4 regions of the Alicycliphilus soli genome follow, and region 1 is predicted to be linked to each of the others. Evidence: predicted binding sites of a transcription regulator. Region 1 holds the regulator's gene; each other region holds the start of a gene.
The links. The regulator FNR, encoded in region 1, switches genes on or off when oxygen is low (the NO sensors DNR and NnrR bind a similar motif). The targets are predictions, from matches to a motif close to TTGATNNNNATCAA.
Positions count from the first base shown of each region.

Region 1 (7,166 bases):
AGATGGCCTCGAATGGCTGCCCACCTGCGTTACTCACGACGCCTCCCCCGCTCCACCGAATCCTGCGCACGCTCGAAGTAGTAGCAAATGCGCGGCTGCGGCAGCAAATGGTCCAGCACCTCACGCGGCAGCTGCGCCGGTTTCACGCTGCGCAAGATCCCAAGGTCCGGGCGATGTGCGAGTCTCAGCAACTGAACCTCTCCATGCGCGGAATCGGCCCGATACGAAATGACGTTGGGACGCAGTGGATGGCTGGGATCTGCGTTCACCACCAGTGCAAAGCTGTCATCGACAAGCTGCACCAGTGTTCCAGGCGGGTACACACCCATCATGCGCACGAACGCGGCCAGCACTGCGACATCAAAGCATTCTCGCCGCAACGCGTAGAGACTGGCCACGGCCTCATGTGGCGTCATGGCCGGCTCTCCGTGCAACGGATTGCACAGGCGGTCATAGCGATTGACCAGGGCCAGGATCTGCCCCCAGAGGCTCATGTCGTCCGCAATCAGGTGCAATGGAAATCCACTGCCGTCAGCCATTTCATGATGCTGCGCAATGGCAATGAGCACATCACTCGGAAGCCCCATTCGCTGGCCGAGCGCCACGGACAGTCCTACATGTTCGCGATACCGGTGCATGTCGTCGGGGCTGAGCATTGCGCCCGGCTCGGCGATATGTTCAGGCAACTCCACCTTGCCCAGGTCATGAAGCAAGGCCGAAATCCCCAAACCATGGAGTTCCGGTGCCTTGAGACCCAGTGCTTGCCCGAGCAGCAGAGCCAGAACCATGACGTTGACCACGTGAGCGGCAGAGTGCCGGTCGACCGCGCCGGCCAACAGGTGCACGGCACATGGGCCCTGCGTCAGAAGATCGTTGACACAAACGTCAATCAGAGCCTCGGCTTGCATGCGCGCCTGCTGCGGCGCCTCACGTACATCGACAGCGATAGCGCAATACGCGCCCGCAGAGTCCACGAAGCGTTGCTGACAGCGTTCCTGCGTTGCCAGGTACTGGCGTATCAGGTCTTCATCCGCCGCTTCGGAAGGCTGCGCAATCGTGCTGGCCTTGTCAACGATGTACTCCAGCGGCGCGGGACTGCTTCGTGCGAACCGATCCAGGGCGGATGTGGTGACGAGGCTTTTGGCCGGAAGATAGCGCACGGTCTTCATGCCAATCTTTCGGAGTACATGTATCTGCTTCGGCGACGAGATCCTGAAGCTGCTCATCGGAAAGGGATGGTTGATCCACCCTCCCTCGAGCTGGATGTACATGCCCACCCGTAGCGCATCGACACTGATAAGGATTGACTGACTCACTGTTGCACGGTTCTCGGTGTGTGCGCAGATGCCAAACCGCATCTGCGCATTGCGTGTGAACCATTATCACAGTTACATGAGTCACATGTTTGTTACGTAAGCCCTATGATGCAAATATTCAACACTTGTATCGGGCAATCAAGGCAAACACCAGGGTGCGGGCTGACCGTGCACCACGTCCATCCACAATGCAATGCTCCCCATAGCAAAGAGCACCAGCCCAGCCAGCCTGGTCGCCATGGAACTGACGATGCGCTGCATGCGCGCTCTCGCCCGCTGCCATGCCAAGGGGCCGGCAATCAACCATATGGCACTTCCGACACCAAAGAGCACCATGCACAATGCCCCGCGCGCCACGCTACCGCTGAGTGCGGCGGTCAGCAAGGCGGTATACAGCAGACCACAAGGCAGCAGTGCCCAGGCCATGCCGATGGTAAAGAGCCCCCCCGGACGCAACGCGAGCGCACGCACGCGTACCCACACCGAACGACCAGCATTCTCCAGCCAGGCGGGCTGCCTTGCCTGAAGCATCATCAGCAGCCCCCAGCCCAGAACCAGCACGTGAAACAATGTCCACACGGGGCGCAGGGCTGCGCTACTCTGACTCAACCACGCCAATCGGTCCATCGCAAGGGCTACCGCAGCACCTGCTGCGCCGTAACCCGCAAGTCGCCCCATGTGAAAGCCTGCCATGCGTCGAAACGTGGCGCCGCGCGGTGTTGGCCTCGTTGCCTGCGAATGCCCTTTGCCTGCGACGACACCGCCGCATGTCAATGCCGCGCAAGGTGCAGCACACATGACAAGGCAGTGCGGCCCACCTGTCACCCCCATCAAGAAAGCCGTCGAGGCCAGAGCCAATAGCATGGCTCAGATGATGCGTGAAAACCGCGCTCGGTTCCGATCTGCCTGCAAATACTTGTCGAACACCATTGCGACACCCCGCACGAAGAACCAGCCCATCGTGGTGACAGTGACGCCCTCAGGCGAAACGACAACAAGTCCCTGCTGCTCCATCTCCTCGAGTTGTCGCAGCTCGGCCTCAAAATAGCGCCGGAAATCAATGAGCCAAGACTGTTCAAACGGCTCGAAAAGCAACTCCCCCTGACACATGAGGGCCATGATGGCCGCGCGCCGCACCAGATCATCCTTGGTCAACGCCAGGCCACGCACGACCGGCAGGTGGCCATGGTTGATTGCGTCGTAATACTCATCAAGCGTCTTCGCGTTCTGACTGTAGGTTGCGCCCACCCGACCAATGGCCGACACACCAAGGCCGATCAGATCGCAATCGGGCTGCGTGCTGTAGCCTTGGAAGTTGCGATGCAACCGCCCCTGACGCTTGGCCACAGCGAGCGCATCGTCGGGCAACGCGAAATGGTCCATGCCCACATAGACGTAACCGGCGTTCATGAACGCATCTATGGAGCGCGCCAACATGGACACCTTGGCGGATGCCATCGGCAGTTCTGAAGTGATGATCCGTCGCTGCGCCTTGAAGCGTTCAGGCAGATGGGCATAGGCATAGAGCGCAATGCGATCAGGACGCAGTTGGGCGACCTGCTCCAAGGTACGGTCGAATGACTCGGGCGTTTGCCTGGGCAAGCCGTAGATCAAGTCCACGTTGACTGATTCAAAGCCCAGCTTGCGCGCACTCTCGACCAGACCAAACACCTTCCCGGCAGGCTGTATCCGATGCACAGCCTTCTGCACTTCGGGATCAAAGTCCTGCACGCCGAAGCTGAGTCTGTTGAAGCCCAGTTCCGCCAGGAGTGCCAGTCGCTGCTCATCCACCGTACGGGGATCCACTTCGATGGAGTACTCCCCCCCAGGCACGAACACGAAGCTCCGCTTGAGCATGCCCATCAATTCCCGCAAACCATCGTCGGACAGGAACGTCGGCGTTCCACCTCCAAAATGCAGCTGGCTCACATGTTGGCCGATGCCGCAGTGCGCGGTATGCAAATCGATCTCACGGCTCAAGTACCGTAGGTACACCTCGGCACGCTCGGGATGCTTGGTGATGATTTTGTTACATGCACAGTAGTAGCAAAGGGACTCGCAAAACGGGATGTGTACATACAGGGACAGCGGCATGGCCTTGGCCACGGACCCGACACGGCGCTGTGCCAGTGCAAGGATGTACTCTTTCTCTCCAAATGCCTCCACAAAGCGATCTGCAGTGGGATAGGAGGTGTAACGCGGCCCCGGAACGTCAAAGCGACGCAGAAGCTCAGTTGTAACGACAGTCATGAAGGGATTCCTTGCGGTTCGAGCGCACTGTGCCGTACAGTCTGGTCAGCGTCCTTGACGTCGATCAAGCATCCGCAATGTCCAATGGACGACAATGCAGCCTTAGATCAAAGTCTTCCAACAAGTTGCGATGCAACCCGCTTCCACAGTGGCCAGGGGCAGGCTCGCATCATGAACCGGATATCCATGCACACTCCTCAGTCCATCAAAGTAGCCTGCTCGAACTGCAACTTGCGCGAGTTGTGCATGCCTGTAGGGCTGGACGAGCAGCAGCTCAAGCGCATCGACGATATCGTCGCGGTGCGCCGCAAGGTCAAACGCGGGGGCACGCTCTTTCGCAATGGCGAGCCCTTCACGTCTCTCTTTGCCATACGCACCGGATTCTTCAAGACCTGCGTGGCCACCGAGGACGGACGCGACCAAGTCACCGGCTTTCAGATGGCAGGTGAGATCATAGGCCTCGACGGAATCGTCAACGATCGACACACCTGCGATGCCGTGGCCCTCGAAGATGCCGAGGTTTGCGTGATGCCATTTGAACGCATCGAGGAGCTGTCGCGCGAATTCACCGCATTGCAGACCCATGTCCACAAGATCATGAGCCGGGAGATTGTGCGGGAACATGGCGTCATGCTTCTGCTCGGAAGCATGCGTGCGGAAGAACGGCTTGCAGCCTTTCTGCTGAACCTGGTGCAGCGTCTTCACGCGCGGGGATTCTCACAGTCGGAACTGGTGCTGCGCATGACCCGCGAGGAGATTGGAAGTTACCTGGGCCTCAAGCTGGAGACGGTGAGCCGCACCTTCTCCAAGTTCGTCGAAGACGGAATTGTCGAAGTCAAGCAACGTCACGTTCGCATTGTGAATACAGAAGCCTTGAAGCGAATCGTGAACAATCAGCAGTCTGGGCACTAGCCAGTTCCGGGCTTCACCTGCCCCCCACACTCAAAGCAAACTGGTGGATCAGGAGGCGTAGTTCGAATCACCATCGCGCCCAGTCCTGCGCGATGAAGGGGAGCCATTGAACTCGAACGGAGAAGCGGCAAGCAGCGTTGTGAGTGCGCCCGAGATCATGATGATCACCCAAAATGCAAAGAATGCGACCGTATAGACAGCCTCTCGCGAGAGCCGGGTTGGCTCGTCAGACCATTGCAGCGCGGCAGGATCAACAAAGGCAAACACCAGCATCTCGAGAACGCCGGCCATCAGGAATGCCGGCCAGGCAATCCACATCAGTCGCTGCACCCACATAGAAGCACCTCCAGATTGACCTGCGAAAGCCTAGCATCAGATGTGCAACCCGTGTCTTCCCGTTTCCCCCTAGGCCGGCCAGCTCGCTGCGTCAGCGAGGCTGGTCTTCCGCCGGCGTAGCCGCATGATTTCTACCCTTGATGGCAGGTGTCATGCTTGCGTCCTGGCTCTTCAGGGTCTCGTTGATATTCAGACCTCTTTGATAATAGTCTTCAGACAATAGTGGGTCAGGCTGAGCAAGTGCAAGCCAAAGCGTCACGAAGCCTGCAATTACCACAATTACTGGCCCGGCGATGATCAACCAGACATGGCCATATCTCCACCATGGCTGCTTTGCCGACAGATTGGTCTCTGGTGTAGTTGTGGTCATGACATCAAACTCCGCGACCCAATGAAGGCCCAACAAACATAAGAACAGCACTGCTCCCTTGCTAACGAGGAACAAGGAACACCGACTTCTCCGCAACCCCGGCCTGGCCACCCTGCTCTCGAATATCGAAATACACCGGATGCGAACCCGGCGCCGCCGAACCATAAGGAATCTGCAAGCGCACGACGACCCAGCGCGACTCCGCAGGGCCTATTTCGACATCCCCATCGGACACGACCTCCAGACCCTCAAGGCCGCGTGCCGCAATGGTATAGCGCTGAACGCCCTCGGTGGCATTCATGATTTGCAAACGATAGATATTCTCCAACTTGCCGCCAGCGACAATACGGGACAAGGCAGCACGATCCCGCACCACATCCACCTTCAATGGAGTGCGAACGACCAAGCTCGCCATCATTCCAATACAAAGCGCCAGCAGTATGGTGGTGTAGAAAAGCACGCGCGGCCTAAGCACCCTCTTGAATATCTCCGCCTGAGTCCAGTGGTTTTTCACACCATTCTGTGTTGAAAACCGAATCAACCCACGCGGATATTGCATCTTGTCCATCACGGTATTGCATGCATCCACACACAGACCGCAACCAATACACTCATACTGAAGGCCGTTGCGGATATCAATACCCGTCGGACACACCTGAACACACAAGGAACAGTCAATGCAATCACCCAAGCCCTTGGCCTTGTGATCCACGGTCTTCACGCGAGGCCCACGCGGCTCGCCACGCTCGGGATCGTAGGTGACGATCAGGGTGTCGCGGTCAAACATTGCGCTCTGGAATCGCGCATAGGGACACATATACTTGCAAACCTGCTCACGCAGATAGCCCGCATTTCCATAGGTAGCCAAACCATAGAAGAAAACCCAGAAAAGCTGCCAGGTCCCATGCAACGCAAGCAGCTCGCCGCCCAGTTCACGAATCGGGACGAAGTAACCGACAAAGGTAAAACCTGTCCAGAAGGCAACAGTCACCCATATGACCTGCTTGAGGGTCTTCTTCCAGATCTTCTCAAAATTCCATGGTCCATTGTCCAGGCGTATCCGAGCACTGCGATCACCCTCGATCTTGTGCTCAATCCACATGAATATCTCTGTATAGACGGTTTGCGGGCAGGAGAACCCACACCAGAGCCGCCCAGCCACCGCGGTAAACAAGAACAAGGCCAAGGCAGATATGATCAACAGCCCCGTCAGATAGATGAAATCCTGAGGGTAGAGAACCAGGCCGAAAATATAGAAGCGGCGCGCACCCAGATCGAAAAGCACCATCTGCCGCTCGCCCCACTGGAACCAAGGCAAGCAATAAAAAATCAGCTGGGTCACATAGACCATGACCCAGCGCCATCGCGCAAAAATGCCGCTGATGGATCGCGGATAGACCTTCTTCTGTGCCTCGTACAGGGACACAGATTCGCCCTTGGACGTCTCGGCCTTGTTAGGCGCGATCGGTATCACCTTGCGGGGCTTTCCCTGGCCTGGATTCATCGTGGAAATCTCTTGTTGCAAGAATGTCTTGCACAATAAAAAAGCCGGCGCCCCACGAGGGGGCCCGGCTCATATCAGTAATATTATTTAGCCGCGTCGGGTTTGTTGGACAAGCCCCAGACATATGCTGCCAACACATTGATCTGCTGATCCGTCAGCTTCCCTGACTGAGCCGGCATCTCATTGGTCTTGCCGTTGTTGATCATAGCGACAATCGCCGCTTCACCCCAACCGTGCAGCCAAATGTCATCAGTGAGGTTGGGGGCTCCCAGCGCAGTATTGCCCTTGCCGTCCATGCCATGGCACGCCGCACAGGCAGCAAACTTGGACTTGCCAAGCGATGCCTTCAGCGAGTCGTGCGGGCTACCCGACAGGCTCAGGACATAGTGCGCCAGATTGCGCACATCGTCCGCCGAGCCCACGGCAGCAGCCATGGGAGGCATCACACCCACGCGGCCATCGTGGATGGTCTTGCGGA
Region 1 is NZ_CP160388.1:2,649,214-2,656,379, forward strand. It holds gene ABUE11_RS12615 (EAL domain-containing protein) at 1-37, opposite strand, end outside; gene ABUE11_RS12620 (HD domain-containing phosphohydrolase) at 30-1,358, opposite strand; gene ABUE11_RS12625 (sulfite exporter TauE/SafE family protein) at 1,455-2,180, opposite strand; gene hemN (oxygen-independent coproporphyrinogen III oxidase) at 2,184-3,566, opposite strand; gene fnr (fumarate/nitrate reduction transcriptional regulator Fnr) at 3,738-4,478, shown strand; gene ABUE11_RS12640 (hypothetical protein) at 4,527-4,814, opposite strand; gene ABUE11_RS12645 (FixH family protein) at 4,906-5,184, opposite strand; gene ccoG (cytochrome c oxidase accessory protein CcoG) at 5,246-6,688, opposite strand; gene ccoP (cytochrome-c oxidase, cbb3-type subunit III) at 6,772-7,166, opposite strand, start outside.

Region 2 (7,166 bases), 280 kb from region 1:
CCTATCGCAGCTGCGGCTACCGCGCGGGCTGGATGGTGCTCTCGGGCCCGAAGTCGGATGCGCGCGACTACATCGAGGGCCTGAACATGCTGGCCAACCTCAAGCTCGGCTCCAACGTGCCGGGGCAGTGGGCCATTCAGACGGCGCTGGGCGGCTACCAGAGCATCAACGACCTGGTCAAGCCCGGCGGGCGCCTGTGCCGTCAGCGTGACCTGGCCTATGAGCTGATCACGCAGATTCCCGGCGTCACCTGCGTCAAGCCCCACGCCGCGCTGTACATGTTCCCGCGCCTCGACCCGGAGATGTACCCGATTGCCGACGACCGCCAGTTCTTCATGGAGGTGCTGCGCGCCACGCGCGTGATGCTGGTGCAGGGCTCGGGCTTCAACTACTCGGACAACCAGCATTTCCGCATCGTCTTCCTGCCGCACGAGGATGACCTGCGTGAGGCCATCGGACGCCTGGCCGGTTTTCTGGCGGCCTATCGCCAGCGCCGCGCCAAGGCGGCATGAAACTATATTTTTAATAGCTTAAGGCGCTTGTCTGGCGGGCGCTACGGGCACTTTTGACTGGTAACCTCGATATGAAACCCATCCAAGTTGGCCTGCTCGGTATCGGCACCGTGGGCAGTGGCGTGTTCAACGTGCTTGCGCGCAACCAGGAGGAGATCCGCCGCCGCGCGGGCCGCGGCATCGAGATCGCCTGCGTGGCCGATCTGGACGTGGAGCGCGCCCGCTCCATCGTGGGCGAGCGCGCCCGCGTGGTGGGCGATGCGCGCGAGGTCATCGCCAACCCCGACATCGACATCGTCGTCGAGCTCATCGGCGGCTACGGCATCGCGCGCCAGCTGGTGCTCGAGGCCATTGCCGCGGGCAAGCATGTGGTGACGGCCAACAAGGCGCTGCTGGCCGTGCACGGCACGGAGATCTTCAAGGCCGCGGCCGAGAAGGGCGTGGTCGTGGCCTACGAGGCGGCCGTGGCCGGCGGCATCCCCATCATCAAGGCGCTGCGCGAGGGCCTGACGGCCAACCAGATCCAGTGGGTGGCCGGCATCATCAACGGCACGACCAACTTCATCCTGTCCGAGATGCGCGACAAGGGCCTGGACTTCGACGTGGTGCTCAAGGAGGCCCAGCGCCTGGGCTATGCCGAGGCCGACCCGACCTTCGACATCGAGGGCGTGGACGCCGCGCACAAGGCCACGATCATGAGCGCCATCGCCTTTGGCATTCCGGTGCAGTTCGACAAGGCCTATGTCGAGGGCATCACCAAGCTCGCCGCGGCCGACATCCGCTACGCCGAGCAGCTCGGCTACCGCATCAAGCTGCTGGGCATCACCAAGCGCACCGACAAGGGCGTGGAGCTGCGCGTACACCCCAGCCTGGTGCCGGCCAAGCGCCTGATCGCCAACGTCGAGGGCGCGATGAACGCCGTCGTCGTGCATGGCGACGCCGTGGGCACGACGCTGTACTACGGCAAGGGCGCGGGCAGCGAGCCCACGGCCAGCGCCGTGATAGCCGACCTGGTGGACATCACGCGCCTGATCGAGGCCGACCCCACGCACCGCGTGCCGCCGCTGGCCTTCCAGAGCCACACGCTGGGCGAGGCCGGCAAGGACCTGCCCGTGCTGCCCATGGCCGACGTGGTGACGAGCTACTACCTGCGCATCCGCGTGGCCGACGAGGCCGGCGTGCTGGCCAGGATCACCGGCCTGCTGGCCGGCGCCGGCATCAGCATCGATGCCGTGCTGCAGCGCGAGGCCGACGAGGTGGGCGGCGAGGGATCGACGCAGACCGACCTCATCATCCTCACGCACGACACGCGCGAGGGCGACATGGATGCGGCGCTGGCCCAGATCCAGCAGCTGCCCACGGTGCTGGCACCGATCACGCGCATCCGCAAGGAAGAGCTGAGCAACTGAGGGGCGCGACCAACCATGCTGTACCTCTCCACCCGCGGCCACCCGGACCGCAAGCGCTTCTGTGACATCCTGCTCGAGGGCCTGGCGCCCGACGGCGGCCTGTACCTGCCCGAGCATTACCCGCAGATCGACGCCGCGCGCCTGGCGCAGCTGCGCGCCACCTACCGCGACCAGGGCTATGCCGCGCTGGCGTTCGAGATCCTCTCGCTCTACATCGACGACATCCCAAGCGCCGACCTGCGCGCCCTGTGCGAGAAGACGTACACGGCCGAGGTCTTCGGCACGCGCGAGATCGTACCGCTGCGCCGGCTCGAGGGCCACCTGTGGATCGAGGCCCTGTCCAACGGCCCCACGCTGGCCTTCAAGGACATGGCCATGCAGCTCCTGGGCAACCTGTTCGAGTACGAGCTGGCCCGCCGCGGCGAGGAGCTCAACATCCTGGGCGCGACCAGCGGCGACACCGGCAGCGCGGCCGAATACGCCATGCGCGGCAAGAAGGGCGTGCGCGTGTTCATGACCAGCCCGCATGGGCGCATGAGCCCATTCCAGCAGGCGCAGATGTTCAGCTTGCAGGACGCCAACATCCACAACCTCGCCATCGAGGGTGTGTTCGACGACTGCCAGGACATCGTCAAGGCCGTGAGCAACGACCACGCGTTCAAGGCACGCTACAAGATAGGCACCGTCAACTCCATCAACTGGGCGCGCCTCCTGGCCCAGGTGGTGTACTACTTTGCGGGCTACTTCCAGGCCACGCAGGACGATGGGCAAAAGGTCAGCTTCACCGTGCCCAGCGGCAACTTCGGCAACATCTGCGCCGGCCATGTGGCGCGCCAGATGGGCCTGCCGATCGCGCGCCTGGTGGTGGCGACGAACGAGAACGACGTGCTCGACGAGTTCTTCCGCACCGGCGCCTACCGCGTGCGCGGCTCGGCGGACACGCACGAGACCAGCAGCCCGTCGATGGACATCAGCAAGGCCAGCAACTTCGAGCGCTTCGTGTTCGACCTTGTCGGCCGCGACGCCGCGCGCACGCGAGACCTGTTCGCGCAGGGCGTGGCGCAGCAGGGCTTCTTCGACCTCGGGGGCGACCCGGTGTTCCAGGCCGCGCGCGCCCAGTACGGCTTCGAGAGTGGCAAGAGCACACATGCCGACCGCCTGGCCACGATACGCGACGTCCACCAGCGCTTCGGCCAGATCATCGACACCCACACGGCCGACGGCGTGAAGGTGGCGCGCGAGCACCTGGGCGCCGAGCCCATGATCGTGCTCGAGACGGCCCTGCCCATCAAGTTTGCCGAGACCATTCACGAGGCCCTGGGCCGTGCGCCCGAGCGCCCCGCGAAGTTCGAGGGCATAGAGCAGCTCCCGAAGCGCGTGCAGCGCCTGCCGGCCGATGCCGCGCAGGTCAAGGCCTATATCGCCGCGCATTGCGACTGATGCGCGCCATGTGGCCGGTGCATGTCCAGCAGGCGTGGGCAATGGCTTGCGCTTGCCCCGTCATCCCCGCGCACGCGGGGATCCAGGGGAACAAAGGGAGCCAGCGTCTCGAAGCCTCACCGCTGTGGATTCCCGCCTGCGCGGCCATGACGCGTCAAGGACGACATCCATGAAGGTGCTCGGCTTTGCCGGTTATTCGGGCAGCGGCAAGACCACGCTGATCGAGCAGCTCATACCCTTGCTGCGCGCGCAGGGCCTGCGCGTGGCGGTGGTCAAGCATGCGCACCACCGCTTCGACATCGACCACGAGGGCAAGGACAGCTGGCGCCACCGCCAGGCCGGCGCCGCGGAGGTCATCGTGGCCTCCGACCGGCGCATGGCGCTGATGCGCGAGTTCGAGCAGCCGCATCGGCTCAGCGTGCACGCGCTGCTGGCCCAGATCGACGCGCGCATGGACTGGGTGCTGGTCGAGGGCTTCAAGGACAGCGACCTGCCCAAGATCGAGGTCTGGCGTGCGCCCACGCCCGACCACCGCGGCGGCCCCGTGCTCTACCCGCATGACGGCCGCGTCGTCGCCGTGGCCAGCGATGCGCCCGCGCTGCCCGAGCCCACGCAACTGCCGCGCCTGCACCCGGGCGAGCCGCACGCCATCGTCCGGTGGATGCTGGCCCAGGGCGCGCGCTTTGACTATGCAAGACCCGCCGAGGAGACCTGCGAATGACCGCGAGAGCGCCCCTGAAACCCCTGGATGAGGCCCTGGCCGAGCTGCTGGAGCGGGCCCTGCCGCTGGCCGGCAGCGACACCGTGAGCACCTTCGACGCCGACGGCCGCGTGCTGGCCCAGGCCATCGTCTCGCCGCTGCAGGTGCCGCCGCAGGACAACAGCGCCATGGACGGCTACGCCCTGCGCTGCGCCGACGTCACGGCCCCGGGCGTCGCGCTCCAAGTGTCCCAGCGCATCGCCGCGGGTCAGACGGGCGCGCCGCTGGCCGCCGGCACGGCCGCGCGCATCTTCACGGGCGCGCCAGTGCCCGCGGGGGCCGACGCCATCGTCATGCAGGAAGACTGCGAGGCGCTCGCCGACGGCGCGCGCGTGCGCATCAACGCCGTGCCGCAGCCGCTCCAGTGGATACGCCGCGCGGGCGAGGACATCCGCCTGGGCGCCCAGGTGCTGGCCGCCGGCACGCGCCTGACCCCGGCCGCCCTGGGCCTTGCGGCCAGCGTCGGCCTGGCCGAGTTGCAGGTGGCGCGGCGCCCGCGCGTGGCGCTGTTTTCCACGGGCGACGAGCTCGTCATGCCCGGCGCTGTGCCGCCCGACAAGATGCCCCCCGGCGCCATCTACAACAGCAACCGCTTCGTGCTGCGCGCCATGCTCGAGCGCCTGGGCTGCGAGGTGACCGACCTAGGCATAGTGCCCGACCGGCGCGAGGCCACCGTGGCCGCGCTGCGCGAGGCCAGCGGCGGCCACGACCTGATCCTGACCAGCGGCGGCGTGTCGGTGGGCGAGGAAGACCATATCAAGCCCGCCGTGCAAAGCCTGGGCAGCCTGGACCTGTGGCAGATCGCCATCAAGCCCGGCAAGCCCTTTGCCTATGGTCATGTGGGTGGCGCGCATTTCATGGGCCTGCCGGGCAACCCGGTATCGAGCCTCGTGACCTTCTGCCTGCTCGTGCGGCCCTTTGTGCTGCGCCTGCAGGGCGTGGTCGATATCGCTCCTAAATCAATAGCTGTAACCGCTGGATTTGATTGGCCCAGGGCCGACAAACGCCGTGAATTCCTGCGCGTGCGCCATGCGCCGGACGGCACGCTCGAGCGCTTTGCCAACCAAAGCTCGGGCGTGCTCACCTCGGCCGCCTGGGCCGATGGCCTGGTGGACAACCCCGCGGGCCAGACGATTGCGCGCGGCGACCGCGTGCGCTTTCTGCCGTTCTCGGAGCTGCTGTCATGACCGTGCCCACCACACCCATCACCATCACCATCACCGTGCGCTACTTCGCCTCCATCCGTGAGGCCGTGGGAGTCGGGCAGGAGCGGCTGCAGACCCGTGCCGCCACGCTGGGCGCGCTGCGCGACGAGCTCATCGCGCGCGGCGAGCCCTGGGCCGGCAGCCTCGCGCGCGAGCGCGCCGTGCGCATGGCGCTCAACCAGGTCATGGGCCAGGAGGCGACGCCGCTGGCCGACGGGGCCGAGGCCGCCTTCTTCCCGCCCGTCACCGGGGGCTGACGGCCTCGGCCTCACACCCTCTCAGGCTCGGGCAGCTCGGGGCTGCGCCAGTTCAGCAGCTCGGCCAGGCGCAGCGTGATCCAGCGCGCCTCCGCCGCGCTCACGCCCGTGCCCGGCGCGGCCAGGCCCGCGTGCATGCCCTGCAGCACCCCTTCCTCGGAGCGTGCGCCGCTCTGGTAGATCTGCCCGGCCTGCTCCACGAGATGGCAGGCCAGGTCCTCGCACAGTTCGTAGCGTGCGCGCAGCTCGTCCAGGGGTAGGCGCAAACGCTGGCGCGCATCGCTTTAGAGCGCGATGAAGGAGGGCGGAATCAGGATCTGGTTGTCGTCTTCGTGCATGGGCGGCATTGTCCCGCACGGCAAACAACAAGGGCGCGGCACCTCGATGGATGCGGCGCCCCGGCGGCGGGTGTCAGCAGCGCCCCATCAGGACTTCTCGCCGTCCTTGGGCGCGTCGTTGCGCGTGAACAGCCAGACGAAGAAGGCCAGCATGCACAGCATGAAGCCGATGCCGACAGCGCTGAACAGACCCACCTCGGTGGTGAAGAGTTGCTTGAGCAATGCCATGACGCTTTTCTCCCGTTGTTGACTCTTGCGTTCATTGCAGCGCAACAGGGCGTGGGCGCCATTGAGGCAGGTCAAGAATACGGGTTTACCCTAGTATCCTGCTCGGGTATTGCCGCAGGGCCGGCGGCCCGGCTCAGTCGGGCACGAACAGGCGCTCGAAGCGCTCGCGGTCGGCCTCGAGCTCGAAGCTCACGAGCTGGCCCATCTTGCCGTCGGCCTTGCGGTAGGCGCCAAACAGGCTGTAGCGGCCCGCCAGGTCGAAGCTCGGCAGGTCGATGAGCGCATAGGGCTGGGCCACGAAGCTCTGGTGCGCAAACACCACGCGGTGCGCGTTCTGCGGCGAGGGGTAGAGCGTGTAGTCGGGTGTGTCTATGGTCTGCTGGGCCATGGGGCGGGGCGGTAAAGTGCTGGAAATCCCGCAATTTTGCCGCCCCGCCACCATGACCCGCGTTTCCATCCAGACCGAGGACTTCGATGTTTCCACCGAGCTTGCCGCTTTGCGTGCCCAGGACGCGCGCGTGGGCGCCGTGTGCTGCTTCGTGGGCACGGTGCGCGACCGCAACGAGGGCGACAGCGTGCGCACCATGGAGCTCGAGCATTACCCGGGCATGACCGAGAAGTCCATAGAGGCCATGATCGATGCGGCCTTCGCGCGCTTTGACCTGTACGGCGCGCGCGTCATCCACCGCGTGGGGCTGCTCGCGCCGCTCGACCAGATCGTGCTGGTGGCCGTGACCAGCGCGCACCGCGGCGAGAGCTTCCAGGCCTGCGAGTTTTTGATGGACTACCTCAAGACCCAGGCGCCGTTCTGGAAAAAGGAACAGACGCCTAGCGGAGCGCGCTGGGTCGATGCGCGCGTGACGGACGACGCGGCCATGGCGCGCTGGGGCCTGGCGCTGCCGCCGATGGCCCCATCTTGATGCGTTCTTGATACCCGCCAGCGCAATCTTGACCCCGGCCTGATACCCCCAAACCTAGCATTCCTCCATCGCACAACGGAGGAATGCCATGCACTTA
Region 2 is NZ_CP160388.1:2,371,956-2,379,121, reverse strand. It holds gene ABUE11_RS11225 (pyridoxal phosphate-dependent aminotransferase) at 1-512, shown strand, start outside; gene ABUE11_RS11220 (homoserine dehydrogenase) at 584-1,921, shown strand; gene thrC (threonine synthase) at 1,937-3,361, shown strand; gene mobB (molybdopterin-guanine dinucleotide biosynthesis protein B) at 3,531-4,082, shown strand; gene glp (gephyrin-like molybdotransferase Glp) at 4,079-5,308, shown strand; gene ABUE11_RS11200 (MoaD/ThiS family protein) at 5,305-5,583, shown strand; partial or broken gene ABUE11_RS11195 (hypothetical protein) at 5,595-5,921, opposite strand; gene ABUE11_RS11190 (DUF3149 domain-containing protein) at 6,009-6,149, opposite strand; gene ABUE11_RS11185 (hypothetical protein) at 6,283-6,537, opposite strand; gene ABUE11_RS11180 (molybdenum cofactor biosynthesis protein MoaE) at 6,590-7,069, shown strand.
Region 2: ABUE11_RS11190 (DUF3149 domain-containing protein) is a predicted target of FNR. The motif match lies at 6,211-6,224, and genes of this name have one in related genera.

Region 3 (7,166 bases), 1.3 Mb from region 1:
TATTCGGCCGTGAAGCCGATCGCTCCGTGGATGGCGTGCGCGAGCTCGCAGACGGCCAGCGCCGCCTCGCTGCAGCGCGCCTTGGCCGTGGCCACGCGCAGGCGCTCGGGCCGCAGTGCCGCGCCGCTGCAGCCGAGCTGCGCCGCCATGCGCGCGGCGAACACATGCTCGCTCATCACCGCGAGCTGGTGCTGTATGGCCTGGAACTTGCCGATGGGGCGGCCGAACTGCTGGCGCTCGTTGGCGTAGCGCAGCGTGCGCTGGAACACCGTATCCAGCGCGCCCGCCATCTGCGGCGCGATCACCGCGGCCTGCAGCGTGCGCGCATCCGCGTCGGCATCCACGGCAACGGCGGGCGCGGCCTGCAGCTGCGCGGCAGACCAGGCGAAGCCGGCATCAAGGGCCAGCGCCTGGGGCGCTTCCTGCGCGCCCGATGTGGCCAGCAGGCGCCACTGGTCGCCTGCCTGCACCAGCACCCATTGCGCCACGCGCCCGCCGCGCACCAGGGCGCAGCGCAGGCCGCCGTCGGGCAGATGCGCGCCGCGCGCCAGGGCGATGCTGCCCGTGGGCCGCTGCAGACCGGCCGCGGCCAGCAGGGCGCGCGCCAGCAGGGTGTCGGCCAGGGGCAGCGGCAGCGCATGCGCGCCGCATTGCGCGAGCACGCCAAACACCTGCGCCAGCGTGAGGCCGGCGCCGCCCGCGTCCTCGCTCAGCAGCGCATCGGCCAGGCCCGCGGCCTCGATGTGCTGCCACAGCGCGCCGGCCTCGGGCGCATCGCGCCCTCCGGCCTCGATGGCGCGCACCATGGCGCTCGTGCATTCGCCAGCCAGCAGCTGGCGCGCGGCGTCGGCAAAGAGATCGTTGTCCATGCACTGTCCTTTCAGAGACTCATGTCCATGCCGGGCACAGCGTTGCTCAAGCACTCCCCCCTTGCGCGGGAGGAGTTGGTGGCGAGGGTGCCTGGCCGCCAATGCCACGCCGAGTCACCCCTCTCCCCAGCCCTCTCCCGCAAGGGGAGAGGGAGAAATGCCGTGCCGGCCGGCGCGCTCATCTCAGCCCCAGACCGCGCGCGATCATGCCGCGCAGAATGTCGCGCGTGCCGCCGCGCAGCGAGAACGAGGGCGAGGCCTCGGTGATGTACTTGAGCGTCATGAGCAGCTCCACGGGCATGTCCTCGGCCTCGCGCGAGAACAGATCGTCGGCGATCGCCGCGGGGATCATCTGCTCGAGCGTCGTTCCCAGCTCCTTGACCAGCGCGGCCTCGACGATGGGGCTCTCGCCGCGCACCAGCTTGTCCTGTATCGCCACCGACATCGCGCGCAGCGGCGCGAGCTGGGTCAGCACCTTGCCCGCCAGGCGCGTGGCCGAGTCGGTGCGGCCCTGCGGCGTGCGCACGTAGGCCAGCCACTGGTCGAACAGCACGATGGAGGAGAACAGCCGCTCCGGGCCGCTGCGCTCGAAGGCCAGCTCCGCCGTCACCTGCTCCCAGCCCTGACCCTCGGCGCCGATGAGCGCGTCGGGGCCGAGCTGCACGTTGTCGAAGAACACCTCGCAGAAATGGCGGTCGCCCGACAGGTCCTCGATGGGGCGCACGGTGACGCCCGGCAGCCGCAGATCGACAATGACCTGCGACAGCCCCTTGTGCCGGTCCTCGGCCGCGCCGGAAGTGCGCACCAGCGCGATCATGTACTGGCAGTGGTGGGCGTTGGTGGTCCAGATCTTCTGGCCATTGAGCACAAAGCCCTTGTCATTGGGCGTGGCGCGCGTCTTCACGCTGGCCAGGTCCGAGCCCGAGCCAGGCTCGCTCATGCCTATGCAGAAGAACGCCTCGCCGCGGCAGATGGCCGGAATGTAGAAGCGCTTTTGCGCCTCGGTACCGTACTTGAGGATCAGCGGCGCGCTCTGGCGGTCGGCGATCCAGTGCGAGCCCACGGGCGCGCCGCAGGCCAGGTATTCCTCGACCAGCACATAGCGCGCAAACGCGCTGCGCCCGCCGCCGCCGTATTCCTGGGGCAGGGTGATGCCTATCCAGCCCTTGGCCCCCAGCTTGCGGCTGAGCTCGGTGTTGTAGCCGCCCCAGGAGCGTGCCCGCACATGGGCCGGCAGGCGGGCGATGGCGCCCTGCAAAAAGGCGCGCACCTCGGCGCGCAGGGCCTCGTCCTCGGGGGGGATGCGCGTGAGCGCGAGGGAATCCAGGGTGCTCATGCCGGTGTTCCTTGTGCAAAAGCGGGCCATGCGCCGCTGCGGCCGCGCCCACCACTGTCCACGGGGTGCGACCCTGGACCCCGACTTGCGCCGGGATGACGGGTGGGCAGGCCGTGCCGCGCGCCACGTCAGGCGTCCGTGCCCGGCGTCAGCACCTGGCGCCCTATGGCCTTGCCCTCCTCGAGCGCCAGCAGGGCGGTGAAGGCCTTGCCGAGCGGCATGCAGGTCGTGGGCACGGGGGGCAGGTGCTTTTCGCGCGCCAGGGCGATGAGCTCCTGCAGCTCGCGCAGATTACCCACGTAGGTGCCCTGGTAGGTGGTGGCGCGCAGCGGCATGAAGGGCGTGGGAATGTCCACATGGCCGCCGAACAGGCCGATCTGCACCAGGTGGCCGCCCTTGGCCATCATGTCGATCGCGGCCTGCACCGTCTGGCTCGAGCCCACGCAGTCCATCACCGCCCAGACGGCGCCGCCGGCGGCGCGTTTGATGTCGGCCATGAAGGTCTCGCTGCGCGGGTTGAAGGCGGCGTCGGCGCCCGCGGCCAGGGCCGCGCCATGCTTGGATTCGTCGGGGTCCACCACCAGCGTGCCGGCGCCGCCCAGGGCCTTGACCAGCATCACCGCCATCAGGCCCAGGCCGCCCGCGCCGAAGATCACGATCTTCTCGTCAGCGAGCACCGCGGGCGCGAACTTGCGGATCGCGCTGTAGGTCGTCAGGCCCGAGCAGGCATAGGGCGCGGCGTGCACGGGCGACATGTCGCCGATGTCGACCAGGTAGCGCGACTTGGGCACCAGCACATGGTCGGCATAGCCGCCGGGCTGGTACACGCCCATGGAGCGGCCGGCCATGCACAGGTTCTCGTCGCCGCGCAGGCAGACCTTGCACTCGCCGCAGCCATGCCAGGGGAAGACGACATAGCGCTTGCCCACCTGCACGCCCGTGACCTGCTCGCCCACGGCGATGACCTCGCCGGCGATCTCGTGGCCCATGGTCAGCGGCAGCTTCATGCCGCGGTCGGTCATGGACAGGGTCTTGCCATGGCCCAGGTCGTACGAGCCATGCCAGATGTGCAGGTCCGAATGGCACACACCCGCGGCCTCGATGCGCACCAGCACCTGGTCGCCCGTGGGCTGGGGGGTGGGGCGCTCGGTGCGCACCAGGGGTTGGCCAAGCTCGGCGACGTCGTAGCTGATCATGCTGTCTCCTCTTTGTGGGTGATGGTGTTGGGGCCGCGGCCGGTGCCATGGCCGGGGCACAAGATACACGAGGCCATGCGCCGGGCCATGCACCGGGCCCCGTGCGCCCTGCATCGGCTGCACTGTAGGCAAGTCGGCGTGGCGGTGTCTAATATTTAAAAAAGCATTTTCAATATTCGGCAGGTATCACATGAAGCTGCGCCAGCTCCAGCAATTCGTCGCCCTCGCGGAGACCGGCAACTTCCACCGTGCGGCCGAGCGCCTGCACATGGCGCAGCCGCCGCTGTCGGTGTCCATCCGCAGGCTCGAGGAGGAGCTCGGCGGCGCGCTGTTTGCGCGCTCCAGCAGCGGCGTGCTGCTCACCGCCGCGGGCCAGGCCATGCTGGACGAGGCGCGGCGTGCGCTGCTGCATGCCGAGCAATGCCGCCAGGCCGTGCAGCACGCGTGCGAGGGCACGGGCGGGCGGCTGCGTCTGGGCTTCATAGGCTCGGCCACCTATGCGCTGCTGCCGCGGTTCATCCCCTCGCTGCGCGCGCGCTACCCGCAGATCACGCTGGAGCTGTCCGAGGCCACATCGTCCGAGATCCTCGAAGGCCTGGCCGCGCGGCGCCTGGACGCGGGCCTGCTGCGCTATCCGCTGCTCGACGCGAGCGGCTTCGAGCTGCTGCCGCTCGAGCGCGACGATTTCGTGCTCGCCGTGGCCGAGACCAGCCCGCTGGCCGCACGCGAGTCCATCGCGCTGAGCGAGGCGGCGCACGAGCCCTTCATCATCTACCCGCGCGCCAAGGTGCCGGGCCTGGCGGCGCTGGCCATGATGCGCTGCCAGTTCTCGGGCTTTGTGCCGCGCGTGGCGCAGGAGGCTGCCCAGGTGCAGACCATCATGAGCCTGGTGGCCTCGGGCCTGGGCGTGGGCCTGGTGGCCGGCGTGGCGCGCCAGGTGGTGCCGCGCGGCGTGAAATGCCTGCGCCTCACCGACAACCCGCCGGGCTTTCACGTGAGCATCGCGCTGGCGCGCCGCGCGGGCGACACAAGCCGCCTGGTGCAGCGCCTTGCCGACCATGCGCTCGAATGTGCGCGGGGGCAGGGGAGTTGGGGTTGAATTGGCCTGCGGCGCTTATCTGGAGGGCGCAAGCAGCTATATATTTTGAAGTTTGTGCAGGGCGCAGGTGGATGCGTGCCCCTGGCATGCCCTGTTCACCATGCCCGTCATCCCCGCGAACGCGGGGATCCACCTGCCATCCAGGCCGACAATGCATGATCCCCGCGTTCGTGGGGATGACGGTGGTTGACGCATCCATCGTCATCCCGACTTGACCCCCAACAAGCCCCCACCCCGAGAGCCGGCGGACAATGCCGCCCCATGGCTATGACCGATGTGATGACCGATTCCCTTTCCACCCCCTCCTCGCCGCCCCAGGCCGGCGCCGACGTGCTCATCGTCGGCGGCGGGCCGGCCGGGCTGTCGCTGGCGGCCTCGCTGGCGCAGGCCGGCCTGCGCGTCACGGTGCTCGAGCAGCAGGCCGAGTCCGTGCTCGCCGACCCGCCGCCCGACGGGCGCGAGATTGCCCTCACCCACCCCAGCGTGGCCACGCTGCAGCGCCTGGGCAGCTGGCAGCGCCTGGCCGAGCACGAGATCGGCCTGCTGCGCGAGGCCCAGGTGCACGACGGCCCCGTGGGCCAGCGCGGCGCCATGCAGCTGCACGCGGGCGGCAGCGGCGTCGATCACCTGGGCTGGATCGTGCCCAACCACGCGCTGCGGCGCACGGCCTACGAGGTCGCATCGCGCGAGCCGCTGGTGCGCCTGATCACCGGCGCGCGCGTGACGCGCGTGGCCGTCACCCCGGCCCATGCCGAGCTCGACTACAGCCAGGATGGCCAGCCCGCCCAGAGCCTGCGCGCGCCGCTGCTGGTGGCGGCCGACAGCCGGTTTTCCAGCATCCGGCGCCAGCTCGGCATAGGCGCGTCGATGTACGACTTCGGCCGCACCGTCATCGTCTGCCGCCTGCGCCACGAGCTGCCGCACCACGAGGTGGCGCATGAATGCTTCGGCTACGAGCAGACCCTGGCCATCCTGCCTCTGCCGCCCGACCTGATCGACGGCAGCCCGCAATGCTCGGCCGTGATCACCACCGGCGCGGCCCAGGCGCAGGAGCTTCTGGCCCTGCCGCCCGAGGAATACGCGGCGCGCGTGCAGGCGCAGTTCCAGCACCCCCTGGGCGCCATGCAGCTCGTGGGAGAGCGCCATTCCTACCCGCTGGTGGCCGTCTACGCGCACCGCTTCGCCGCGCCGCGCTGCGCGCTGCTGGGCGACGCCGCCGTGGGCATGCACCCGGTCACGGCCCATGGCTACAACCTCGGGCTGGCCGGCGTCGAGGGCCTGACGCGCGCCATCGCCACGGCCCATGCCCATGGCGCCGACATCGGCGCGGCCAGCGTGCTCGCCCCCTACGCGCGCGACCACCACCGCCATGCCTGGCCGCTCTACCAGGGCACGAACGCCATCGTGCGCCTGTACACCGACGCCCGGGCGTTGCCGCGCCTGCTGCGCCAGGCGGTGCTCGCCGGCTCCAACCGGCTGCCGCCGCTCAAGGGGCTGATCGTGAGCCAGCTCACGGGCAGGCGCCCGGCCTGGCCCACGCTGGCGCCCTGAGCTTTGGCGCCACTTCCGTTTTCATAGCTTCTGTCGCTTGTGCAACAAGCGCCAGAGGCTATTTTTGTGCCTGGCTTACGCGGCTCTTGCCAAACCCTCTACCATCGCCCCACCCAACAACAGGAGCGAACAAATGGGGATGTTTCAATGGAGCGAGCGCCCGGCACAGGCGCTGGCAAACGGGGGGGTGATAGGCCCCGAGGAGCGCCTGCCCTGGGGGCAGACGGGGCTCATGGGCATACAGCATGTGATCGCCATGTTTGGCTCCACGGTGCTGGCGCCCATCCTCATGGGCTTTGACCCGAATCTCGCGGTGTTCATGAGCGGCATAGGCACGCTCATCTTCTTTTTGATCACCGGCGGCCGCGTGCCGAGCTACTTGGGCTCGTCGTTCGCCTTCATCGGCGTGGTGATCGCGGCCACGGCCTATGCGGGCAAGGGGGCCAACGCCAACATCGGCGTGGCGCTGGGCGGCATCATCGCCTGCGGCGCCGTGTACGCGGCCGTGGGCGTCATCGTGCACCTGGTCGGCACGGGCTGGATAGAGCGCTTCATGCCTCCCGTGGTCACGGGTGCGGTGGTGGCGGTGATCGGCCTGAACCTGGCGGCGATACCGATCAAGAACATGGCTGCGAACAACTTCGAGGCCTGGATGCAGGCGCTGACCTTCGTCTGCGTGGCCCTGGTGGCCGTGTTCACCCGCGGCATGGTGCAGCGCCTCTTGATCCTCGTCGGCCTGCTGGCCGCCAGCGTGCTCTACGCCGTGTTCACCAACGGCATGGGGCTCGGAAAGCCGGTGGATCTGTCGGGCGTGGCGGCCGCGCCCTGGTTCGGCGTGCCGCAGTTCCACGCGCCGGTGTTCAGCGCGCCGGCCATGCTGCTCATCGTGCCGGTGGTCATCATCCTCGTCGCCGAGAACCTGGGCCACATCAAGGCCGTCACCGCCATGACCGGCCGCAACCTCGACCAGTACATGGGCCGCGCCTTCATCGGCGACGGCATTGCCACCATGGTTTCGGGCGCGGCCGGCGGCACGGGCGTGACGACCTACGCCGAGAACATCGGCGTGATGGCCGCCACGCGCATCTACTCCACGGCGGTGTTTCTGGTGGCCG
Region 3 is NZ_CP160388.1:113,259-120,424, forward strand. It holds gene ABUE11_RS00530 (acyl-CoA dehydrogenase family protein) at 1-869, opposite strand, end outside; gene ABUE11_RS00535 (acyl-CoA dehydrogenase family protein) at 1,048-2,205, opposite strand; gene ABUE11_RS00540 (alcohol dehydrogenase) at 2,334-3,401, opposite strand; gene ABUE11_RS00545 (LysR family transcriptional regulator) at 3,592-4,500, shown strand; gene ubiM (5-demethoxyubiquinol-8 5-hydroxylase UbiM) at 4,780-6,051, shown strand; gene ABUE11_RS00555 (solute carrier family 23 protein) at 6,185-7,166, shown strand, end outside.
Region 3: ubiM (5-demethoxyubiquinol-8 5-hydroxylase UbiM) is a predicted target of FNR. The motif match lies at 4,712-4,725, and genes of this name have one in related genera.

Region 4 (7,166 bases), 1.3 Mb from region 1:
CGCACACGGCATTCGAACACCGCGGCCGCCCCCTCGATCACCGGCACATCGTGCAGGCCCGGGTGGTGAGGCACGCCCGCCCAGCGATCGATGCCGCGCGTGGCGAAGCGCTCGGCCAGCGGGCGCTGCGCCGCCGTCAGCACATGGATGGCGCAGTGCCGCGTCGTCGCCAGCACGCTCAGCAGCGATGAGCGCTGCGCGAGGCTCCACAGCACCAGCGGCGGCTCGAGCGACACCGAGTTGAACGAGTTGATGGTCATGCCCACGGGCATGCCATCGGCGCCGCGTGCCGTGACGATGGCCACGCCCGTGGCGAACATGCCCAGCGCATCGCGAAACTCGCGCGGCGAGAACTCGGGGGGATGGGCGACGGCGGTAGGGGAAATCGGCTGAGTCACGAAAGGCACGGAGCGCAAGGCCCCGCAGCAGATGGCGAGGGGGGCTATTATCGACCGCAGCGTCAAGCCTGCAGGCCAGCCATGTCTTTGCTCCCCACCTTCTCCGTCCTGGGCAGCGGCCCCACCGTGCTGCTGCTGCACGACGCCGATGGCGGCCACCTGAGCTTTGCACCGCAGCTCGAGACCCTGGCCACCGCGGGCTGGCGCGCCGTGGCCTGGGACATGCCGGGCTATGGCCGCAGCGCCCCCGTCGAACCCTACGGCTTCAAGGGCCTGGCCCAGCGCGCCCTGCTGCTGCTCGACGCGCTGCAATGCGACGCGGCCACGCTCGTCGGCCACGGCTTCGGCGCCATGCTGGCACTGGAGCTTGCCTTGCGCGAGCCCGCGCGCGTACGCCGCCTGGTGCTGTGCGCGGGGGGGCCGCCGCTCGATGCAGCCTCCCACGCCGCCTGGGTGGCGCCGCGCCTGGCGCGGCTGGAACAGGGCCTGGACATGGCCGCCCTCGCGGCCCAGGTGGTCGAGCGCGACGCCGGCGCCCAGGCCCTTCCCGAAGGCCTGCAACTGGCGCGCCACGCGCTCGGCCATGTGCACGCGGCCACCTACCGCCGCGCGCTGCAGGCCCTGACGAGCTTCACCCACGGCGCCGCCGCGCTCATGCGCGTGGGCATGCCTACCTTGCTCGTCGGCGGCGAACAGGATCGCTGCACCCCGCCCGAGGCCCTGCTGGCGCTGGCCCATGTGCTGCCCGATGCGCGCGTGCAGCTCATGCCGGGCGTGGGACATTGGCCGCAACTGGAGAACCCCGAGGCGTTCGAGCAGGCGCTGCTGGAGTTTCTCGCCGAGCCCGCGCGGCGGCTGCACTGAGCCGAACGCAGCCGCAGGCGGACACCTGGCGCGCAAGCATCCGACGTCTCACAGGGTCTTTGGGGTTATCCCAGTCTGGCTAACATGCATTGCATGAACACCTTGTCGCCATCCCGCCCCTCGTTCAAGGCGCAGATGCACCGGGCGCGCGAGGATGCCATCGTCGAGGCCGCGAGCCGCCTGCTCGGCGAAAAGGGCTTCGAGACCATGACCGTGGACGAAGTGGCCGCGGCCGTCGGCATTGCCAAGGCCAGCCTCTACAAGCATTTCTCGGGCAAGGACGATTTGTGCACAGCCGCCATGGTGCATCTGGTGGAGCGCCTGCAGCGCTTCCTCGGCGGCCTGCCCGACGAGCTCTCGGCCCTGCAGCGCCTGCAGGCCCTGCTGCGCTGGTCGCTGGAGCTGCAGCTCGACGACGAGACGCCGTTTCTGCCCCAGCGCAACTCGGCCCTGGCCCAGGCGCTGCGCTGCTGCGGCGCCTACCAGGCATCGATGCAGGAGGTGAATGCGCGCATCCTGGGCTGGATCACCGAGGCCCAGGCCCAGGGGCAGTTGCGCGCCGAACAGCCGCCGGACGTGGTTCTGTGCGCGCTGCTCGCACGCTCGGCCGACCCCATGCTCGACCTGCTGCGCGAGCGCGGCTACGACCGCTCCCAGATCGTCGACTGGGCCATGGCCACCTGCCTTGGCGGCCTCACGGCCTGACCAACTGTCAGCGCACCAGCAGCACGGGCACCGTGCAGTTGGCGAGCACCTGGGTGCTGACCGAGCCCATGACCAGCTTGCCCAGCGAGCCATGGCCGTGCGTGCCCATGACGACGAGGTCGTACTTGCCCGATTCGGCCACCTTGGCAATGGTCTCGCCGGCCGGGCCCACCTTGGTGATGGTCTTGAGCTGCACGCCATGGCGTGCCATGAACTTGACCACGGGAGACACCACCTTTTCGCCCTCCTCGGCGTAGTAGCTGTCCACGGTCTCCTTGCCCAGCGCGGCGCGCGCGCGCGGCGGCAGCGGGGGCTGCACGGTGATGGCCGTGTAGCTGTGCGTGGTGCCCAGCATCTCGTCGTGCGCGGCCAGATAGGCCAGCATCTTCTTGGTGTAGGGACTGCCGTCGACGGCAAGCAGAATATTCATGAGTGGTTACTCCATCAGCGGTGTTTCAGACTAATTCGCGCCTGCGCCTGTTGTCTTGACCTGGGTCATCTTTGTCGTGCGGTAGGGGCATGAGCCCTGGAGCATGGGCATGCTCCAAGCCTTGTCATCATACGGTGAGCACGCAGTGGTGCCGAAACGCATCCTGCTCCCCCTTGCGCGCGTAGCCCAGGGGATTGGCGACCACGCGACAGCGCCAGGGCCGGCCATCGCCATGCCTGCCCTGGACCATGTAGTCGCTGGGCGCATGCAGATGGCCATGCAGCCACAGCCGCGCTTGGGGCAGCAGCTCATCGATGGCGTTGCAGAAGCCGGCCGTGCCGGGGCTCAGGCCATAGCGCGGGTCGGCACTGCGCAGGCTGGGGGCGAAATGCGTGACCACCACCGTGGGGCCGGAAAAGGGCCGGGCCAAGGCCTCGCGCAGCCAGGCCTGGCAGGCCAGGCCCTGCTCGCGCAGCTGTGCGGCCAGAAAGGGCTCGCCCCGGCGCGTGCCACCCGTCTTGGCGAGATAGAAGTTGGCTGCCCGAAAGGCCTTCTCGCGGCGCTGCAGGCGCCGGGCCGGATCGGTCTCGCCATGGTGCACGGCAAGCGCGTCGAAGTCGCTCCACAGCGTGGTGCCCAGCAGGCGCACGCCCTGGTGCACGACGGTCTCGCGCTCCAGCCAGATCAGCCCGAGCCGGTCGCAGGTGCGGCGCAGGCGCGCGTGCGCGGCGTCGAAGTCCTGGGCGTCGTACTCGTGGTTGCCGGGCACGAAGACCACGGGCGTGGGCCAGCCGGCATATTGCGGCAGCGGCGAAAAGCGCGCCAGGCCGAAGTCCTCGTCCGTGAGCAGGGAGCCATGTTGGTACGAACCTATGTCTCCGGCGAGCACCAGCAGGTCGGCACCCGGGGCGGGGTCGGGCATGAAGCCCGGGTGGGTCTCCAGGTGCAGGTCGGACAGCAGTTGCAGCTTCATGGGGCCGGTGGTGGTGCTCATGCGGGCGCGGCGATGCCGACGGCACGCGCAATGGTCGCGCGCAGCCAGCGGTGCGCCGGGTCATGGCTGCGCCGGCCATGCCAGAGTGCATCCACATGCACCGCGGGCAGCTGCAGGGGCAGGGGGCGCCAGACGAGGTGGTCGTCCACGTTGGCCAGCCCCACGAAGTGGCGCGGCAATATGGTCAGCAGATCGCTCGTGGCGACGACGCGGCCGGCCGTGAAGAACTGGTTCACCGTGAGCACGATGCGCCGCTCGCGCCCCAGGGCCGTGAGGGCTCCGTCGATGAAGCCATAGGGCTTGCCGGAAAAGCTCACCAGCAGATGGCGTGCGGCGCAATAGTCGTCGAGCGTGAGCGGCCCCTGGGCCAGCGGGTGGCCGGCGCGCATCACGCAGACATATTCGGTGGTGTACAGGCGCGTGCTGTCATGCGTGACCACGGTGTCGGTCTGGGCACGCGCCGTGAGGTCGGCCAGCGCCGCGGGAAAGTAGCCCACGGCCAGATCGACGCTCTCGTCGTCGAGCAGCGGGCGCGGGTCGCGCGTGGTCAGGGGCACGACGCGCAGGGAGATGCCCGGCGCCTCGCGTTCCACGAGCTCGATGAGCCGCGGCATCAGCGTGGCAGCGGTCGCATCGGACATGGCCAGCACGAAGTCGGTGTGCGCCGCGGCCGCGTCGAAGTCCCCTGGCGCCAGGCTTTCCTGCAGCTGCGCCAGGGCCTGGCGCACCGAGGGCCACAGGGCCAGGGCGCGCGGCGTGGGCTCCACGCCATGGCCGGCACGCACCAGCAGTTCGTCGCCGACGGACTCGCGCAGGCGGCGCAGCGCATTGCTCACGGCCGGTTGGGTGATGGCCAGCTTCTCCGCCGCACGCGTGAGGTTGCGCTCGGCCATGACCTCGTCGAAGACGCGCAGCAGGTTCAGATCCAACGTACGGAAGTTCAGGGGCGGCATGCCGAATCATGGCATACATATCACCCACATGAATATCGGAGATTCAAACTATCCATTGGACATAGCCTAGGGTTAACCCTAGTATCACCCCTGTCGCCAGGGCAGTTCCGCCATCCGCGGCGACAAGGCTTTTGATCATGACCCAATTTGTTGCTATCGACCTTCCCCTTGAGCATCGCGGCGTTGCCCGCATCGAAGGCGCGATCCACCACCTGCGCGACAGCGCCACCCGTTTCGATGCCGTGCGCAGCGGCACCCCTCTTCTGTTGGCTGCCCTGGTGGCGGCGCTGATGGCCCTGGCCAACCAGTTCATGGACAGCTGGAGCGATGGCCATCTGCTGGCCAGCTGGACGCTGATGTGGCTCGTCGCCTTTGTCAGCATGGCGCTGCTGGCCACGCCGGTGCGCCGCGCTCTGGTGGCCCTGCGCGGGGCCCTGCGGGCCTGGTCGGAGGCTCGCCGCCGCCATGCCGAGGACGAGGCCACGTGGAACGCCGCCCTGCAGGACGCCCGCCTCATGGCCGACCTGAGCCGCGCGATGAATGGCATCGCCGTCGAGGACATCCGCCGCTATCGCTGATGCGCCATGGCCCCCGGGCCGCGCGCGAACCAGAGGGCACCTTCGGGTGCCCTTTTTGTTGCCCTTGTTGTTGCCGGTGGGTCGCGTGGACTCCCGGCCCATGCCGGCAGGCAAAGAAAAGCCCGCCACGGCAAGGGCGGGCTTGCTGGGTGCGGCGCGCGGCACCGGGCAGGGTGCCCGGTGCTGCGGGTTGGCACGTCAGGCGGCCAGGCGCTTTTCCAGCTCGGCCTTGGTGGCCAGCAGCTCCTGGGGCAGGCCCTGGGCCAGCTTGTCGAAATGCTCGGCGTGCAGCTTCAGCTCCTCGGCCCAGGCGGCCTTGTCGATGCTGGTCACGCTCTCGAACTGGGCGGGGCTGAATTCGAGGCCGGTCCAGTTGATCTCGGCATATTGCGGGGCGATGCCGAAGGCCGTCTCCTGGCCCTGGGCGCCGCCCTCGATGCGGTCGATCATCCACTTGAGCACGCGCATGTTGTCGCCATAGCCGGGCCAGACGAACTTGCCCTCGGCGTTTTTGCGGAACCAGTTGGTGGTGAAGATCTTGGGCAGGCTGGCACCCTGGCCGGCGATCCTGGCGCCCATGTTCAGCCAGTGCTGGAAGTAGTGGCTCATGTTGTAGCCACAGAAGGGCAGCATGGCAAACGGGTCGCGGCGCACCACGCCCTGGGCGCCGAAGGCGGCGGCCGTGGTCTCGCTGCCCATGGTGGCGGCCATGTACACGCCCTCGGTCCAGTTGCGCGCCTCGGTCACGAGCGGCACGGTGGTCGAGCGGCGGCCGCCGAAGATGAAGGCGTCGATCTTCACGCCGGCCGGATCGTCCCAGGCCTCGTCCAGCGCCGGGTTGTTGGTGGCGGCGACGGTAAAGCGTGCGTTGGCGTGCGCCGCCTTGCGGCCGGCCTTGCCGTCCTCGGGCGTCCAGTCCTTGCCCTGCCAGTCGATCAGGTGGGCGGGCACCACGCCCGTGTCCTTTTCCATGCCTTCCCACCACACGTCGCCGTCATCGGTCAGCGCGACGTTCGTGAAGATCACGTTCTTGTCCAGGCTGGCCATGCAGTTCGGGTTGGTGTGGTAGTTCGTGCCCGGGGCCACGCCGAAGTAGCCGGCCTCGGGGTTGATGGCGCGCAAGCTGCCGTCGGCCTGAGGCTTGATCCAGGCGATGTCGTCGCCAATCGTCGTGACCTTCCAGCCGTCGAAGGCCTTCGGGGGCACGAGCATGGAGAAGTTGGTCTTGCCGCAGGCGCTCGGGAAGGCGGCGGCCACGTGGTACTTCTTGCCCTGGGGGCTGGTCACGCCCAGGATCAGCATGTGCTCGGCAAGCCAGCCCTGGTCGCGCCCCATGTTGGAGGCGATGCGCAGCGCCAGGCATTTCTTGCCCAGGAGGGCGTTGCCGCCGTAGCCCGAGCCGTAGGACCAGATCTCGCGCGTCTCGGGGTAGTGCACGATGTACTTGGTCGTGGGGTTGCAGGGCCAGCTGGTCTCGTCCTTCTGGCCGGCGGCCAGCGGCGCGCCCACGGTGTGCATGCAGGGCACGAACTCGCCGTCGGCGCCGATCACGTCGTACACGGCGCGGCCCATGCGCGTCATGATCTTCATGTTCACGGCCACATAGGCGCTGTCGGACAGCTCCACACCCACATGGGCGATGGGCGAGCCCAGCGGGCCCATGGAGAACGGCACGACGTACATGGTGCGGCCGGCCATGCAGCCGTCGAACAGCGGCTGCAGCGTGGCGCGCATCTCGGCCGGGGGCATCCAGTTGTTGGTCGGGCCGGCGTCTTCCTTCTTCTCGGAGCAGATGAAGGTGCGGTCTTCGACGCGCGCCACGTCCGACGGGTCGGACCAGGCGAGGTAGCTGCCGGGGCGCTTGGCGGGGTTGAGCTTCTTGAAGGTGCCGGCATCGACGAGCTGCTGGCACAGCTGGTCGTACTCCTCCTGGCTGCCGTCGCACCAGTGGATCCTGGCGGGCTTGCACAGGGCGGCCATTTCGGCGACCCAGGCGATCAGCTTGGCGTTCTTGACGTAGGCGGGGGCCTGGATGTTCAGACCTTGTGCGGTGGGAGCGTTCATGGTGGGCTTCCTAAGTTGAAAAGCAGTTTTTTCAAAGAAAGCGCACCGCGGACTCGTCGCTCGCCCCGCGCACTGGACGCTGCCTTTGAAAAAACGGCTTGGCATGGCGGCCGGCTCGCGGGTGGAGCATGGGCCGGGGCAGGTGCATGCATGTCGCGCGGCGACCGAACCGACGATTCT
Region 4 is NZ_CP160388.1:102,175-109,340, reverse strand. It holds gene ABUE11_RS00500 (flavin reductase family protein) at 1-320, opposite strand, end outside; gene ABUE11_RS00495 (alpha/beta fold hydrolase) at 480-1,262, shown strand; gene ABUE11_RS00490 (TetR/AcrR family transcriptional regulator) at 1,356-1,967, shown strand; gene ABUE11_RS00485 (universal stress protein) at 1,975-2,397, opposite strand; gene ABUE11_RS00480 (metallophosphoesterase) at 2,525-3,370, opposite strand; gene ABUE11_RS00475 (LysR family transcriptional regulator) at 3,388-4,344, opposite strand; gene ABUE11_RS00470 (hypothetical protein) at 4,482-4,922, shown strand; gene ABUE11_RS00465 (phosphoenolpyruvate carboxykinase (GTP)) at 5,121-6,986, opposite strand.
Region 4: ABUE11_RS00485 (universal stress protein) is a predicted target of FNR. The motif match lies at 2,453-2,466, and genes of this name have one in related genera.